DNA from 3 places in the Arminella tumorigenes genome. Region 3 is predicted to be linked to each of the others. Evidence: predicted binding sites of a transcription regulator. Region 3 holds the regulator's gene; each other region holds the start of a gene.
The links. The regulator PhoB, encoded in region 3, activates phosphate uptake and scavenging genes when phosphate is short. The targets are predictions, from matches to a motif close to TGTCATNNANCTGTCAT.
Positions count from the first base shown of each region.

Region 1: PR017_RS11875 (YdcH family protein) is a predicted target of PhoB. The motif match lies at 2,285-2,301, and genes of this name have one in related genera.
Region 2: PR017_RS09330 (BtaA family protein) is a predicted target of PhoB. The motif match lies at 929-945, and genes of this name have one in related genera.

Region 1 covers NZ_CP117255.1:2,423,406-2,428,311, reverse strand. The annotation lists gene ykgO (type B 50S ribosomal protein L36) at 67-192, opposite strand; gene PR017_RS11890 (5-(carboxyamino)imidazole ribonucleotide synthase) at 362-1,417, opposite strand; gene purE (5-(carboxyamino)imidazole ribonucleotide mutase) at 1,414-1,908, opposite strand; gene PR017_RS11880 (YdcH family protein) at 1,923-2,126, opposite strand; gene PR017_RS11875 (YdcH family protein) at 2,360-2,533, shown strand; gene PR017_RS11870 (thiamine phosphate synthase) at 2,873-3,526, shown strand; gene PR017_RS11865 (SEL1-like repeat protein) at 3,536-4,681, shown strand; gene PR017_RS11860 (chemotaxis protein) at 4,758-4,906, opposite strand, start outside.
Region 2 covers NZ_CP117255.1:1,885,474-1,890,379, forward strand. The annotation lists gene PR017_RS09325 (serine hydrolase domain-containing protein) at 1-814, opposite strand, end outside; gene PR017_RS09330 (BtaA family protein) at 989-2,236, shown strand; gene PR017_RS09335 (class I SAM-dependent methyltransferase) at 2,233-2,907, shown strand; gene PR017_RS09340 (glycoside hydrolase family 25 protein) at 3,043-3,834, shown strand; gene PR017_RS09345 (lytic murein transglycosylase) at 3,913-4,906, shown strand, end outside.
Region 3 covers NZ_CP117255.1:117,370-122,275, forward strand. The annotation lists gene phoU (phosphate signaling complex protein PhoU) at 1-663, shown strand, start outside; gene phoB (phosphate regulon transcriptional regulator PhoB) at 696-1,379, shown strand; gene PR017_RS00615 (AraC family transcriptional regulator) at 1,422-2,318, opposite strand; gene PR017_RS00620 (DUF2000 family protein) at 2,317-2,724, shown strand; gene PR017_RS00625 (GcrA family cell cycle regulator) at 2,800-3,327, opposite strand; gene PR017_RS00630 (aspartate aminotransferase family protein) at 3,763-4,906, shown strand, end outside.

The DNA.
Region 1 (4,906 bases), 1.4 Mb from region 3:
AACCTTGCCGTCGATGTGCCCGCACACGCAGCGCGGGACGACCGACAACCAAACGGCATCCGCAAATCAGCCCTGACGAGCCTTAAAGCGTGGGTTCAGCTTGTTGATGATGTAAACGCGGCCCTTGCGACGGACGAGACGGTTGTCGCGGTGACGGCCCTTAAGCGACTTGAGCGAATTCTTGATCTTCATTTTTTCGATCCGCGGGTTTTAGGGGGAATGTCACATTCGCCCGTATCTTTAAACAATCAAAAGCGCGCTCTTGGCGCGCTCTTTTAGGGTGGGGAGCAAATACCGTGTCGCTTTCGCCCTGTCAACCGACTATCCGGGCTTTTTCCCGATGCTGCAGGTCATGCACAGACTAAAGAAGTGTCGTGACATGCCCCATCTTGCGGCCGGGCCGGGCTTCGGTCTTGCCGTAGAGATGCACGAGCGTGTTGTCGCGCGCCAGCCAGTCCGGAACCGCGAGGATGTCGTCGCCGATCAGGTTCTGCATGACGCAATCGGCGTGTCGGACGGGATTGCCGAGCGGCAGGCCGGCGACAGCGCGGATATGCTGCTCGAACTGCGAGACGACGCAGGCAGCTTCCGTCCAGTGACCGGAGTTGTGCACGCGTGGCGCCATTTCATTGGCAATCAATTGCCCATCGGGCAACACGAAGAACTCGATGCCGACGACGCCGACATAATCGAGCGCCGTGAGAATCGTTTCGGCAGCAGCAGCAGCAGCAGCTGCGGTTTCTGGCGACAGCCGAGCCGGCAGCGTCGAGGTGTGCAGGATGCCGTCGCGGTGAACATTTTCGGCCGGATCATAGCTTTCGGTCGTGCCTTCCGGGTTGCGGGCCGCGATGACAGAGATCTCGCGCTCGAACGTCACGAAGCTTTCGAGAATCAGGGGGACGTTTCCGAGCGCGGCATAGCCGCCTTCCGGACTGTCGGCGAGGGATCGATAGACGCGCTGCCCCTTGCCGTCGTAGCCCAGCCGGCGCGTCTTCAGCACGCCCTGTCCGCCAAAATCGGCAAGTGCCGCCTCGAGGTCAGCCTGGCTGTCGACGGCATGAAAGCGCGCCGTTGCAACGCCGCACCCATTGAGAAACTGCTTTTCCGTCAGGCGGTCCTGGGCCATGGCCAGTGCCTTTGGCGGCGGATACACGGGCACGCTCAGCGACAAAGACTCTACGGCAGACACGGGCACGTTTTCAAATTCGTAGGTCACCACATCCGATGCCGCTGCGAGTTCCGCCAGTGCTGCGGGGTCGTCATAGGCAGCGACGATCTGGCGGCTGGCGACCTGGGCTGCCGGACAATCGGCCTGCGGCTCGAGGATGATGGTGCGGAAGTTCAGTCGGGCTGCGGCCATGGCGAGCATGCGGCCAAGCTGGCCGCCGCCGATGATGCCGATCGTCTGTGCCGTCATAGGTCATCCATCGGGTATTCAGCGACTGCAGCACTCTGGGCCGCCCGCCATGCATCCAGCCGGTTGGCGATATCCTCGTCGTTGAGCGCGAGCACTGCGGCGGCGAGCAGCGCAGCATTGATGGCGCCGGCCCTGCCGATGGCCAGCGTGCCGACGGGAATGCCGGCCGGCATCTGGACGATGGAGAGAAGGCTGTCCTGGCCGGACATGGCTTTCGATTGCACGGGCACGCCAAACACCGGCAGCAATGTCATCGATGCGGCCATGCCGGGGAGGTGAGCTGCCCCGCCAGCGCCGGCGATGATGATCTTGAAGCCCTCGTCGCGCGCGCCCTTGGCAAAGCGCACCAGCCGATCGGGCGTACGGTGCGCCGAGATAATGCGGGCGTCATACGTGATATCAAGGGCTTCCAAGGTGTCGGCTGCATTCTTCATGGTTTCCCAGTCGGACTGACTGCCCATGATAATGGCGACAGGCGGTCTTTCGGTCATGGCGACGCGTCCCCTCAAGCGGTGATGTCTGGAATGATCTGGTCTTCGAGCTTGGTCAGCTTGTCCTTGATGACCAGCTTCTTCTTTTTCATGCGCTGGACCCGAAGCTGATCGCAGCCGGTTTCGATCATCGCATTGATAGCGACGTCGAAATCCTCATGTTCCTGGCGCAGGCGCGCCATGATGAGTCTCACGTCGGCTTGATCCTGATCGGGCATGGTGTTCGTCCCCAGTCGTCGTCACGCGGAACCCTTTGGATCCAGCGGTTTAATTTCGCAAGCTCCTATCACCAAATAACGGTAACGGGAAGTTATCCGTGATCATGAATTTGCCCCGTTCAAGTCACTTTTTGGCCTTCGACATTGAAGAATTAGTATGTCACACTATTGTCGTTAAAGCCTAGAACTCCAGCGATGGATGGCTGGGGAAAGGCAAGCAGAAGGAAGGTCAAATGACAGTTCAGGCTCATCTTGAATCGCTCCAGAAAAAGCATGTCGCCCTCGAGGAAAAATTGCACTTTGCAATGAACTCGCCCTCGGTGGATGACCGTGAAATCGCGGACATCAAGCGAATGAAGCTGAAAATCAAAGACCAGATCCAGCGTATTGCCACATCGGTACACTGATGCCGTAGCCGCTTTCCGGCAAGGCCGGGCATCCTGCTCACTTGCGACTGAAATGCGGCCTTTGCACTGAATTAGAGAAATTTTTGCGCCAGCTTCCTTTAACAGGAGTTGGCGCAATCGTTTGGATGGGGGTCGATGATGGCCTCCGCGCTTTGCGATCAGCACTACATATAGAGCGGCCGGAAAGGCGTTGATCGCGGCTCTGTTCGCGTTCCCGGCCAGTAATGCCGTTGCGGTTTTCCGCGACGCTCCCCTTGTCAGCAGGTCCCAACGGATTTACTCACAGACCGGAATGCCGGACTTCGTGTTCCGGCCGGATGCGCCGAATAGGAAGCCTGCATGACCTTGCCCCCAAGCCGCTGCCGTCTGGTTCTCATCGTGCCCGAGATGACCGACATCGCAGAACAGCATGCACTCGTGGCAAAGGCACTGGAGGGGGGCGACGTTGCCTCTGTGATCATCCCGCAATACGGTGTGAACGAATTCGATTTCCAGAAATCGGCCGAAAAGCTGGTACCCATCGTTCAGGCTGCCGGTGCTGCAGCCCTCATTGCCGGCGACAGCCGCGTCGCGGCGCGCGCCAAGGCGGATGGGCTGCATATCGCTGCCGATATCGCCGAGTTCACCGAGGCGATGGAAAAGCAAACGGCAAGCTTCATGGTCGGGGGCGGAACGGCGAAGGATCGCCATACCGCGCTCGAAATCGGCGAACTGAGACCCGACTATATCTTTTTCGGCAAGTTCGACGGCGACTTCAAGCCCGAGGCCCATCCAAAAAACGTCGATCTCGGCGAATGGTGGGCATCGATGATCGAGATCCCCTGCATCGTCATGGGCGGCACCGACCCGAACTCCGCGCTCGATGTGGCGCTCGCCGGTGTGGAGTTCGTGGCGTTGAGATCCGCTGTGTTTGCCGACGCCGCACAGGCATCGTCTGTTGTTTCTGCCGTGAATGCCTTGCTGGACGAAAAAGCGCCACGGTTTGAAGATTGATAGCAGTTCATGTCGATCTCGCACCGCTATCATCCACCCTTGCTGTTTCTGGCGCTCCTCACCGGGTTTGCTGTTCTTCCCCCCATGGCAAGAGCGCAGTCTGCTGCGGACGGGGTCTCGAATTCCCCTAATGTCGGAGCTTTTCCGACCGAGCACATTTTACCCTCGAACGAGCCGAAGCCGCAGCCTTTCAAGAAAGGCGGCGAGGCACCACCTGTGCCTGCCGATCCCAAGGCAGCCAAGCCTTCGGGTGGCATAGGCGTCCTCGATCGCATGGGCGTAGGCCTGCCGTCGCTTCCGCCGGAAAAGCCTTATACCGGCGTGGTCGACGAGGCCTATGGTGCCTTCCAGCGCGGCTACTATCTCACGGCATTCCAGAAAGCCCTGCCGCGCGCCCAACTCGGCGACCCGGCGGCACAGACGCTGATCGCCGAATTGCTGTCGCAGGGACTGGGCGTCCGGCGCGACAGCAAGAACGCCGCCTTCTGGTACGGCAAGGCAGCGGAAGGCGGAAATCCTACCGCGATGTTCAAATTTGCCCTGGCGCAGATGGAAGGCCGCGATGTCCCGCGCGACCGCAAGTCTGCCGATCAATGGATGAAAAAAGCAGCCGATGCCGGCGAGCCGACGGCGCAGTTCAACTGGGGACAAAGCCTGACTGCGGACAACGCCGGCATAAAGGGGCTCGAGCTGGCATTGCCCTATTACGAAAAGTCTGCCGCCCAGGGCGTCGCGGATGCACAATACGCTGTTTCGCAACTCTATATTTCGCTCGAAAGCGTGCCGCCGGAGAAGAAAGCACAGGCGCGCATGTGGCTTGCGCGGGCGGCGAATGCCGGCTTCGACACGGCGCAGCTGGACATGGGCGTCTGGCTGGTCAACGGTGTCGGCGGCAAGACAGAGCTCGAAGAAGGCTTCAAGTGGATGAAGGTCGCAGCCTATCGCGGCAATGTGGTGGCGCAGAACAAGCTTGCGCACCTTTATGTCAATGGGCTCGGAACGCCTCAGGATGCTGTCGAGGCTGCCAAATGGTACGTCATTTCGCGCCGTGCCGGACTGAAGGATCCCGAACTCGAGGATTTCTATCTCGGCATCGAGGACGACCAGCAGAAGGCCGCGATCAACGCGGCCAACAAATTCCGCAGCGCGCGCTGAGTGCGCTCAAAGCGTTTCGCAGTGTGAGACGCGCGTTTGATACCCACGTCGTCGTCGTTTATAGCCGGGCCTTGCTCTAGAAAAGCGCGTCTTCGAACAAGTCCTCGTCGTTCGCGGCGGCCGCTGTTTCTACGACATGCAGGATGGCGCCGCTCTGGGCCGGGACGATGTCGTGGTGGACATTGCGTTCCTGCGCCATGGTGTAGACCTTCAGGATCCGGGCTG
Region 2 (4,906 bases), 1.8 Mb from region 3:
TTGCAGCCATCGCCGCCATGTCCGGCTCCAGGAAGAGCATCCGCGTCACATCGGTGACCGAGCCATAGGATTCGTTGAAGGCAAGGCCGCTTTCCATCGCCAGGAGGTTTGCCACCGTGATCTTCGATCGGCCGTCGCCGTGCCATTCCGGAAGCAGGTCGGCATCATCGAAGGACATCCGCCGCGCCTGCATGAGGCGCCCGATAATCGCTGAATTGACAGTCTTGGTCATCGACCAGCCGAGCAGCGGCATGCCGGCATCGAAGCCTTTGCCATAGCTTTCGGCTACCAGCCTGCCATCCTTGATGACCACGATCGCCCGCATCCCGGGCCCGCCAACGGCAGGATCCTTGATCATATCAGCGATAGCCGCATTGGGTTCGCCGGCTGCGTTATCGCCGTCCGGCCAGTCGGCATCCCGTCCCGTCACGACCGGAACGCGAGGCATCGACAAATGTGCGGCCATCTTCATGTCCCCGTCGGGCACGCTGGCGCAACCGAGCGGCCCGCGATAGACGGCGAAATTGGGAGCAAACAGGCCGAGCATCCGGGCAGAGACGACGCCCTCGTCTCGGGAAATAGAGAGGCGAACAAGCCTCAGCGCCGGATTGCCGGGCGCCTGCACGTCTTCGGAGAGGATAGCCTGGGGATCCCGGCCCGAAATGAAGACGCCGGAGCAAACTATCTTGGCGGCATAGCCATCGGCTACCCTCAGCAGATCGGGTGGTGCGACTGCGAGCCAGGCGGCGGCACCTGCCACGCCCGCCATTGTGGCCCCCGCCAATACCAGCCCGATCTTCGCTCTCAAACGCATCGCACGTCTCCGCCAGTTCGGTGACGAAACAAGCAGCAAAGTCGGCAGCGATCAAGAGGTGACCCATCAATAGACCGAGAGGGCCCTGTTGGCTGCGGCCCCGCCGCGCCGGCCTGTCACGCGGCTGTAGCACTGCCGCGTTACATGCGCCGAACCGCAACGGGGTGACGAATCATGACGGAATTCGCTTCGGACAGCAGCTTCCCGAAGAACAGGAAGATCAAGGACGCGCTCCTCCAGCACAAGGCGCTGTCAAAGGCCGGCTTTTCCGAGCGCCTGTTCGGCCTTCTGTTTTCCGGCCTCGTCTATCCGCAGATCTGGGAAGACCCGGATGTCGACATGGAGGCAATGGAACTCCGTCCGCACCACCGCATCGTCACAATCGGCTCCGGCGGCTGCAACATGCTCGCCTACCTCTCGCAGAACCCCGCCTCCATCGACGTCGTCGATCTCAATCCGCACCATATCGCGCTGAACAGGCTGAAGCTCGCAGCATTCCGGCTGTTGCCTGGCCACAGCGATGTCGTCCGCTTCTTCGGCACGCCGGATGTCGGCGTCAACAGCCAGGCATTCGACCGCTTCATCGCCCCCGGCCTCGATGAGGCGACCAGCGCCTACTGGAACGGCCGCGACATGCTCGGCCGTCGCCGTGCCACGGTGTTCAACCGCAACATCTACCGCACCGGCTTGCTTGGCCGCTTCATCGGCGCCGCCCATCTGCTCGGCCGCCTGCACGGCGTCAAGTTTGCAAAGCTGACGCAAGCCCGCACCCTGGAGGAACAGCGCCAGTTCTTCGATACCGAGATTTCGCCGGTCTTCGAGCGGCGGATGGTGCGCTGGTTGCTCGGTCGCAAGAGCTCGCTGTTCGGCCTCGGAATTCCTCCGCAGCAATACGACGAACTGGCAAGCCTTGCCGGCGACGGCTCCATCGCTGCGGTCCTGAAGTACCGGCTGGAAAAGCTCATCTGCCATTTCCCGATGAGCGAAAACTATTTCGCCTGGCAGGCCTTCGCCCGTCGCTATCCCGAAGCCGACAAGGGGCCCCTGCCGACCTACCTCAGACCGGAACACTTTGCAGCGATCCGGGCCAATGCAGAGCGCGTCACCGTCCATCATCTGAACTTCACCGAGTTGCTCGCCACCAAGCAGGCAGCGTCGATGGATCGCTATGTGCTTCTCGACGCGCAGGACTGGATGAACGATGCCCAGCTCAACGAACTCTGGGCCGAAATCAGCCGCACGGCGGCAACGGGCGCCCGGGTCATTTTCCGCACGGCCGCCGAGAAAAGCATCATCGAGGGGCGCCTCTCGCCTGCCATCCGCGACCAGTGGGAATATGTCGAGGAGAGGTCGCACGCCCTCAACGCCCGGGACCGCTCGGCCATCTATGGCGGCTTCCACATCTACGGTAAAAAGCCATGAGCCGCGTCGAGGCCGGCCCGGAGCCTGAAGTCGGCGGCCATGCCGGCCTCATGGACGGCATGTACCGCTATCAGCGGCACATCTACGACGTGACCCGCAAATACTACCTGTTCGGCCGCGACCGCACGATCAACCACCTCAACATGCCCTTCGGCGGCTCGCTGCTGGAAGTCGGCTGCGGCACCGGCCGCAACCTGCTCTACGCCCACCGCCGCTTCCCGTCCGCCCGGCTCTTCGGCCTCGATATCTCACAGGAGATGCTGATATCGGCCCGGGCAAGCTTTCGCCGAATATCGCCGATGCCGGATTTCAAGGTTGCCGATGCGACCAACTTCACGGCGCAGGAATTCGGCACCGAGGGTTTCGACCGGATCATGATCTCCTATGCGCTGTCGATGATCCCCGACTGGAAAGCCGCCATCGACGCCGCAATCGATGCCCTGAACCCCGGCGGTGAACTGCATATCGTCGACTTCGGCCAGCAGCAGCGCCTGCCCGGCTGGTTCCGCAAGGGGCTGCAATCGTGGCTGCGAAGCTTCCATGTGACACCCCGCGCAGACCTTCAGTCCGTGCTGGAAGAACGCTGCATCAGGCTTGGCGCCAGGCTTTCCACTGAAGATATCGGTCGAGGCTATGCGATACGGGCAGTTATTGTGACGCCACGCACATAATTAGCTTGAAGATAACGCATTTTTTACGTTGATATGATGAAAACGGCTTTAGTGCCTTTTCCGCCACGGCTGCGATTCGTCGGCTGAAAACTTGAACTTGGGCAGAATAACACCTCACCTGGATACGGGACGCCCATGCGCCGGCTTTTGTTATGTTTACTGCCGTTGGTCCTGCTGCTGAGCGGCTGCAATTCGAGCTATGACTTCATGGAGACGAAGTCGATCCCGAAATCCCGCTTCCGCGATACCAAGCCGCAGGATTTCGGCGCCGATCACCCGCAGCTGCGCCCCATCCACGGCATCGACATTTCCAAATGGCAGGGCGACATCGACTGGCGGACAGTCAAGTTGTCCGGCGTAGCCTTCGCCTTCATCAAGGCGACCGAAGGCAAGGATATCATCGACACCAAGTTCCAGGAATATTCGAGCGAGGCCCGCGCTGCCGGCATTCCGAGCGCCCCATACCATTTCTACTATTTCTGCTCTTCCGCCGACGAGCAGGCTGACTGGTTCATCCGCAACGTGCCGAAATCGGCCATGGTGCTGCCGCCGGTGCTCGATGTCGAATGGAACGCGGAATCCAAAACCTGTCGCCTGCGCCCCGATGCCGTTACCGTGCGGGCGCAACTGCAGCGCTTCATGGACCGTCTCGAGGCCTATTATCACATGCGGCCGATCATCTACACGTCTGTCGATTTTCACCGCGACAACCTCGTCGGCTACTTCAAGGAATACCACTTCTGGGTCCGCTCGGTCGCCAAGCATCCAGGCGTCACCTATGCGGATCGCCGCTGGGCCTTCTGGCAATATACTTCGACCGGTGTGATCCCGGGCATCAAGGGGCCGACGGACATCAACGTCTTTGCCGGCAACGAAAAGAACTGGCGGAACTGGGTCGAGGCGGTGACCAAGCTCAAGAATTCTTGAAGTCGGGGCCATTTCGTACTTGCATCGCAGCGCATGTTCTGTGAAAGCGACCTCATCCGTAAGCAACGAGGACCGCCCATGGACCGCTTCAACGCTCGACGCACTGCACTCGCGATGATCTTCGCATCAACAATGGCAGGTGCTGCCGCGGCCCAGACGAGCGCCCCGGCCCCGCAGAACCCGACACCGGCAGCCGCCTGCGGCGGTGACCTTTCCACATTTCTCGAAGGCGTCAAGGCCGATGCGATCAAGGCAGGCGTAACGCCGGAAGCCGCTGAAAAGACGGTCGCCGGCGCCCAGATCGACCCCAAGGTCCTAGCCCGCGACCGCGCCCAGGGCGTGTTCAAGCAGACCTTCCTCGAATTCTCGCAGCGCACCGTCAGCCAGGCGCGCCTCGACATCGGCCGCAAGAAGATGACGCAGTACGTCGACGTCTTCGCGCGCGCCGAAAAAGAACATGGCGTGCCGGCCGGCGTCATCACGGCCTTCTGGGCCATGGAAACCGACTTTGGCGCCGTGCAGGGCGATTTCAATACCCGCAACGCTCTCGTCACGCTCGCCCATGACTGCCGCCGTCCGGACCGCTTCCGCGAACAGCTGATCGCGCTCAGTGAACTCGTCCAGCGCAACGATGTCGAACCGGCAACGACCCAGGGCGCCTGGGCCGGCGAGATCGGCCAGACGCAGCTGCTGCCGAAGACCATCATCGCTTACGGCGAGGATGGCGATGGCGATGGCCTGGTAAAATTGCGCGAGAGCGCCCCGGACGTCATCCTGACGACTGCCAATTTCCTGCAGTCGCTGGGCTTTCAGCGCGGCCAGCCCTGGCTCCAGGAAGTGACGCTTCCGGCAACGCTTCCATACGAAAAATCCGGCATCGGTGGCACAATGACCGCCGCCGACTGGTTCGCCCTCGGTGTCAAGCCACGCGACGGCAACACCTCCTTCGGCAATCTGGTCTCTGCGCTGATCTTGCCGCAGGGCCGCTTCGGCCCGGCCTTCCTCACCTACCCCAATTTCAACGTCTATCTCGCATGGAACCAGTCGTTCATCTACACGACGTCGGCCGCCT
Region 3 (4,906 bases):
ACGCGGCGCATCTCCGAGATGGGTGGCCTTGCCGAGCAGATGGTCGGTGAATCCGTCCGCGCTCTGGTCAATGGCGATGTCGGACTGGCCCAGAAGGTCATCTCTGACGATACGATCCTCGATCATGCCGAGCGCGAAGTCGGCGACAAGGCGATCCTGACAATCGCACGCCGCCAGCCGATGGCTGCCGACCTGCGCGAGATCATGGGCTCGATCCGGATTGCCGCCGATCTGGAACGCGTCGGAGATCTTGGCAAGAACACTGCCAAGCGTGTTATCGCTGTGCAGGGCACCGGCGTACCGCGCAGCTTGGCGCGCGGCATCGAGCATTTGTCAGAACTGGCGCTCGTCCAGTTGAAGGAAGTCCTCGACGTCTATACGACCCGCTCGCCCGACAAGGCTGTCTCCATCCGCGAGCGCGACGAGGAAATCGACGCGATGTACACCTCGCTGTTCCGCGAGATGCTGACCTACATGATGGAAGATCCGCGCAACATCACCACCTGCACGCATCTGCTGTTCTGCGCCAAGAACATCGAGCGCATCGGCGACCACGCCACCAACATCGCCGAGACGATTTTCTACATGGCGACCGGTGCATTGCCCGAGGGCGACCGCCCGAAGGACGATACTGCCAACACCGTCGGCGCCATGACGGAATAGGCCCGAAGGGTTTTTGAAGGAGAGCGGGCCCCATGGTTCCGAGAGTTGCCGTCGTAGAAGATGAAGAAGCGCTGAGCGTGTTGCTGCGCTATAACCTTGAAGCAGAAGGTTTCGAAGTCGATACGATCCTCAGAGGCGATGAAGCCGAGATGCGCTTGCAGGAGCGCATTCCGGATCTCCTGATCCTCGACTGGATGCTGCCGGGTGTTTCCGGCATCGAACTGTGCCGCCGCCTGCGCATGAAGCCGGAGACCGAGCGTCTGCCGATCATCATGCTGACGGCGCGTGGCGAAGAGAGCGAACGCGTCCGGGGCCTTTCCACGGGCGCAGACGACTATGTCGTCAAGCCGTTCTCTACGCCAGAACTGATGGCCCGCGTCCGCGCCATGCTGCGCCGCGCCCGCCCTGAAGTGCTCTCCAGCGTCCTTCGTTGCGGCGATATCGAACTCGACCGCGAGACGCACCGGGTTCATCGCAAGAGCCGCGAGGTTCGTCTCGGCCCGACAGAATTCCGCCTGCTGGAATTCCTGATGGCATCGCCAAGCCGTGTGTTTTCCCGCTCGCAACTGCTCGACGGCGTCTGGGGCCATGACATCTACGTCGACGAACGCACCGTCGACGTGCATGTCGGCCGGCTGCGCAAGGCTCTGAACTTTTCCAACATGCAGGACGTCATCCGCACAGTACGCGGCGCAGGCTACTCCATGGAAGTCTGAAGCTGTGCAGGTGACTAAAGTCCGCCGTTTCGCGGGTTGAAGCTATAAGGGTTGGCAATCGTGCATTGCCAGCCATCTGCCCGGGGTCATGCCGAAGGCCGCCCGGAAATGGCGGGTAAAATGTGCCTGATCGGCAAACCCCGCTTCTGCAGCTGCTCCGGCAAGGCTATAGCCGGCACCTAGCAGCCGCTTGGCTCGGTCAAGGCGGCGCATCACGAGATAGCGGTGCGGACTGGTGCCGAACGCACGCCGGAACTGCCGCGCCAGCTCGTATCGGTCCAAGCCGCTGATCGCCTCCAACGTTTCGGAACTGACACCCTCTTCGCAATGCTCGGTCAAAAAATCACGCGCCAGCATGACAGCTGGGCGATCGATTCTCGTGGGTGCTTTCCTCGGGTCGTCGGCCTGTCGGAAGAGTCCTGCCGTCAGCCGCGCAACCGCGTCGTCCATTGCCAGATCGTTCGGCGCATGGTCGAGATCCGACAGGATGTCCGCCAGCGCTGACAATAGGCCAGCGTCAGTCACGACGGGATCGCGGACGAAGGGCAGCGCCCGATTGCCCGCCTCGAGGAGGTCGACCAGCGCGGGCGGCAAATAGAGCATCCGGTAGATCAGTCCGTCGTCGGTGCCGGCCGCGCCATCGTGGACTTCATCGGGATGCAGCACGATCACGTTGCCGGGACGGCTGAAGCGCTCCGCGCCGCGATAGCGGAACGTCTGGACACCTCGAAGAGTGAGGCCCAGCGCATATGTGTCGTGTCTGTGCGGTGAAAAGCCTCTGCCATGAAAGCGCGCTTCCATGCGCTCGACGCCATGGCTGGAAGCAGCGATGCTCAGTCCGTCGCGAAAACCGCTCTTGCACGAACGTTCAAGACCGAGGGCATCGGCAGGCGCTATTCGATCGTCTCTTTCGATGCCTTCCATGGAGTTCTTGGACATGTTCGATACCAAAATCGCGATTGTCATCCGCCATGACCTTGCCACCTGGCAGAAGCTCAACGTCACTGCCTTTCTGGTGAGCGGGATCATTGCCCAGTCGCCGGAAATCATCGGCGAAGCATACCGGGATGCTCTGGGCCATGTCTACAATCCTATGAGCGTTCAGCCGATGGTCGTGCTTGTGGCGGATCAGGACGTATTGAGGACCATCCACAAGCGCGCGCTGGAGCGCCAGGCGAAAGTGTCTGCCTACATCGAAGAGATGTTCGCGACAGGTCACGATAAAGCCAACCGTGCCGTATTCCTCGAGTTCAGTCCCGACACCGCCAAGCTGGTCGGCATCGCGGTGCGGGGCGAAAAGAAGATCGTGGACAAGATCGTCAAAGGTGCGAGTTTGCATCCCTGACACGTTTCTGGGCCATAAAAACCTGAAACGCAAAACGGGCCTCGCGGCCCGTTCTTTGTTGTCGTCTTACCCGGCTTAGCGGGCGGCGCGGCGGCGCTCGTGAACTGGCTGATACGCCAACTTCTGGTGGTATGTGCAGTAAGGCGACTGGTCCGGCGATTCATGGCCGCAGAAGTGGAAGTCGTCCTTCAGCGGGTCGCCTACCGGCCACTTGCAGGTGCGTTCCGTCAGGTCCGTCAGGCCAATGCGGCGGGCAACCGGCGCGATGGCATTCGAGGATGGGCGAAATTGCACGGGCGCCGTAGCGTCGAGCTCGGCATCTTCCTTGACCGTGGCTACGCCTTCGGCACGGACCGTCGTGCGCGGAGCGGCAGGGCGGGCGCCAAAGGTTGTTGGCCGGGCCGGAGCGACGCTACGCTTGGTAGAGCGCGCCGTGGACGATGTGCCACCGGCCTTGGCTCGGCCTGGCAGGCAAAGTCGATGGACCTTGCCGATGACAGCGTTGCGGCTGACGCCGCCGAGCTGCGCCGCGATCTGGCTAGCGCTCAATCCTTCGGCCCATAATTTCGTGAGCCTTTCGACGCGCTCGTCCGTCCAATTCATGCTTGTCTCCGACTGCGTTCATGATGGCGGAATCCTTCGCCATTGCCTCGAATGCTATCGAGGCACAAAACGCTCTTAAATTGTGGTGACTAGGTCCGCCGCATTGCAGTCTAGTAATCAAGATTTAACCTAGTGTGAGGCTGACTCCGTGACAAGAGTCGCGGGAATCGAGGGGAATCGATTTCCAAGTTTTCCCCAACTTGCTGCCTACTGTGGTATTTCTGCAATAGCTTTAGCGCCTTCTCCAGACCCTCACGATATGGCTTTTGCCGCAAGGTTAAAATCAACTATTCGTTGACTAATCCACTGTTTGTTGACATGGTTCCGCGGAACGACAATAGTGCCCAGGCCGCCGCAAGGCGGCATTTTTCATTGCCGACGGCGGCGTTGCAGGACAACGGCCGTCACGTCCTGATCGATCGAAGGAATTGCGCCATGGCCGAAGCCGCGCCACTCTACGACACCTATATGCGCGCGCCACTGCGGTTCGAGCGAGGCGAGGGCGTATGGCTGATCACGGAAACGGGCGAGCGCTATCTGGATTTCGGCGCGGGCGTCGCCGTATCGTCGCTCGGTCATGGACACCCGCACCTCGTCGAAGCGCTGAAGACGCAGGCTGAAAAAGTCTGGCACCTGTCGAACCTCTATGAGGTCCCGGGCCAGGAAATGCTTGCCAGGCGGCTGACCGATGCGACTTTCGCCGACAAGGTGTTCTTCACCAATTCCGGCGCCGAAGCGCTCGAATGCGCCATCAAGACGGCCCGCCGCTATCAGTACTCGAAGGGTCATCCGGAAAAATTCCACATCATCACCTTTGAGGGCGCCTTCCACGGACGAACCCTGGCGACGATCGCTGCCGGCGGCCAGGAAAAATACCTCGAAGGCTTCGGCCCGAAGGCCCCTGGCTTCGACCAGGTCCCGTTCGGCGACCTCGAGGCTGTCAAGGCCGCGATCTCTGATGCGACCGCAGCGATCCTCATCGAGCCGGTGCAGGGCGAGGGCGGCGTTCGCCCGGTTGCCAAGGAGTTCATGCGTTCGCTTCGCGAACTCTGCGACGAGCACGGCCTGCTGCTGATCCTCGACGAGGTCCAGTCCGGCGTCGGTCGCTCGGGAAAATTCTTTTCCCATGAATGGTCTGGCATCACGCCTGACATCATGGCCGTGGCCAAGGGCATCGGTGGCGGCTTTCCGCTCGGTGCTTGTCTCGCGACTGCAGAAGCTGCCTCCGGTATGAAGGCCGGCACCCACGGCTCGACCTACGGCGGCAATCCGCTTGCCATGGCCGTCGGCGGCGCAGTGCTGGACGTCATCCTGGCTGAAGGCTTTCTGCAGCATGTCAACGACGTATCCCTGGTTTTCCGCCAGGGACTGGCATCGCTGAAGGACCGTTATCCCGACATCATCGAAGAGGTGCGCGGCCAGGGACTGCTGCTCGGTATCAAGGCGGCGATCCCGGCTGGCGAACTGCTGCAGGCCATCCGTGCCGAGCATCTGCTGGGCGTTCCCGCCGGCGATAACGTTATCCGGTTGCTGCCGCCCCTTATCGCCACTGCCGAAGACGCCCGCGAAGGTCTCGCCC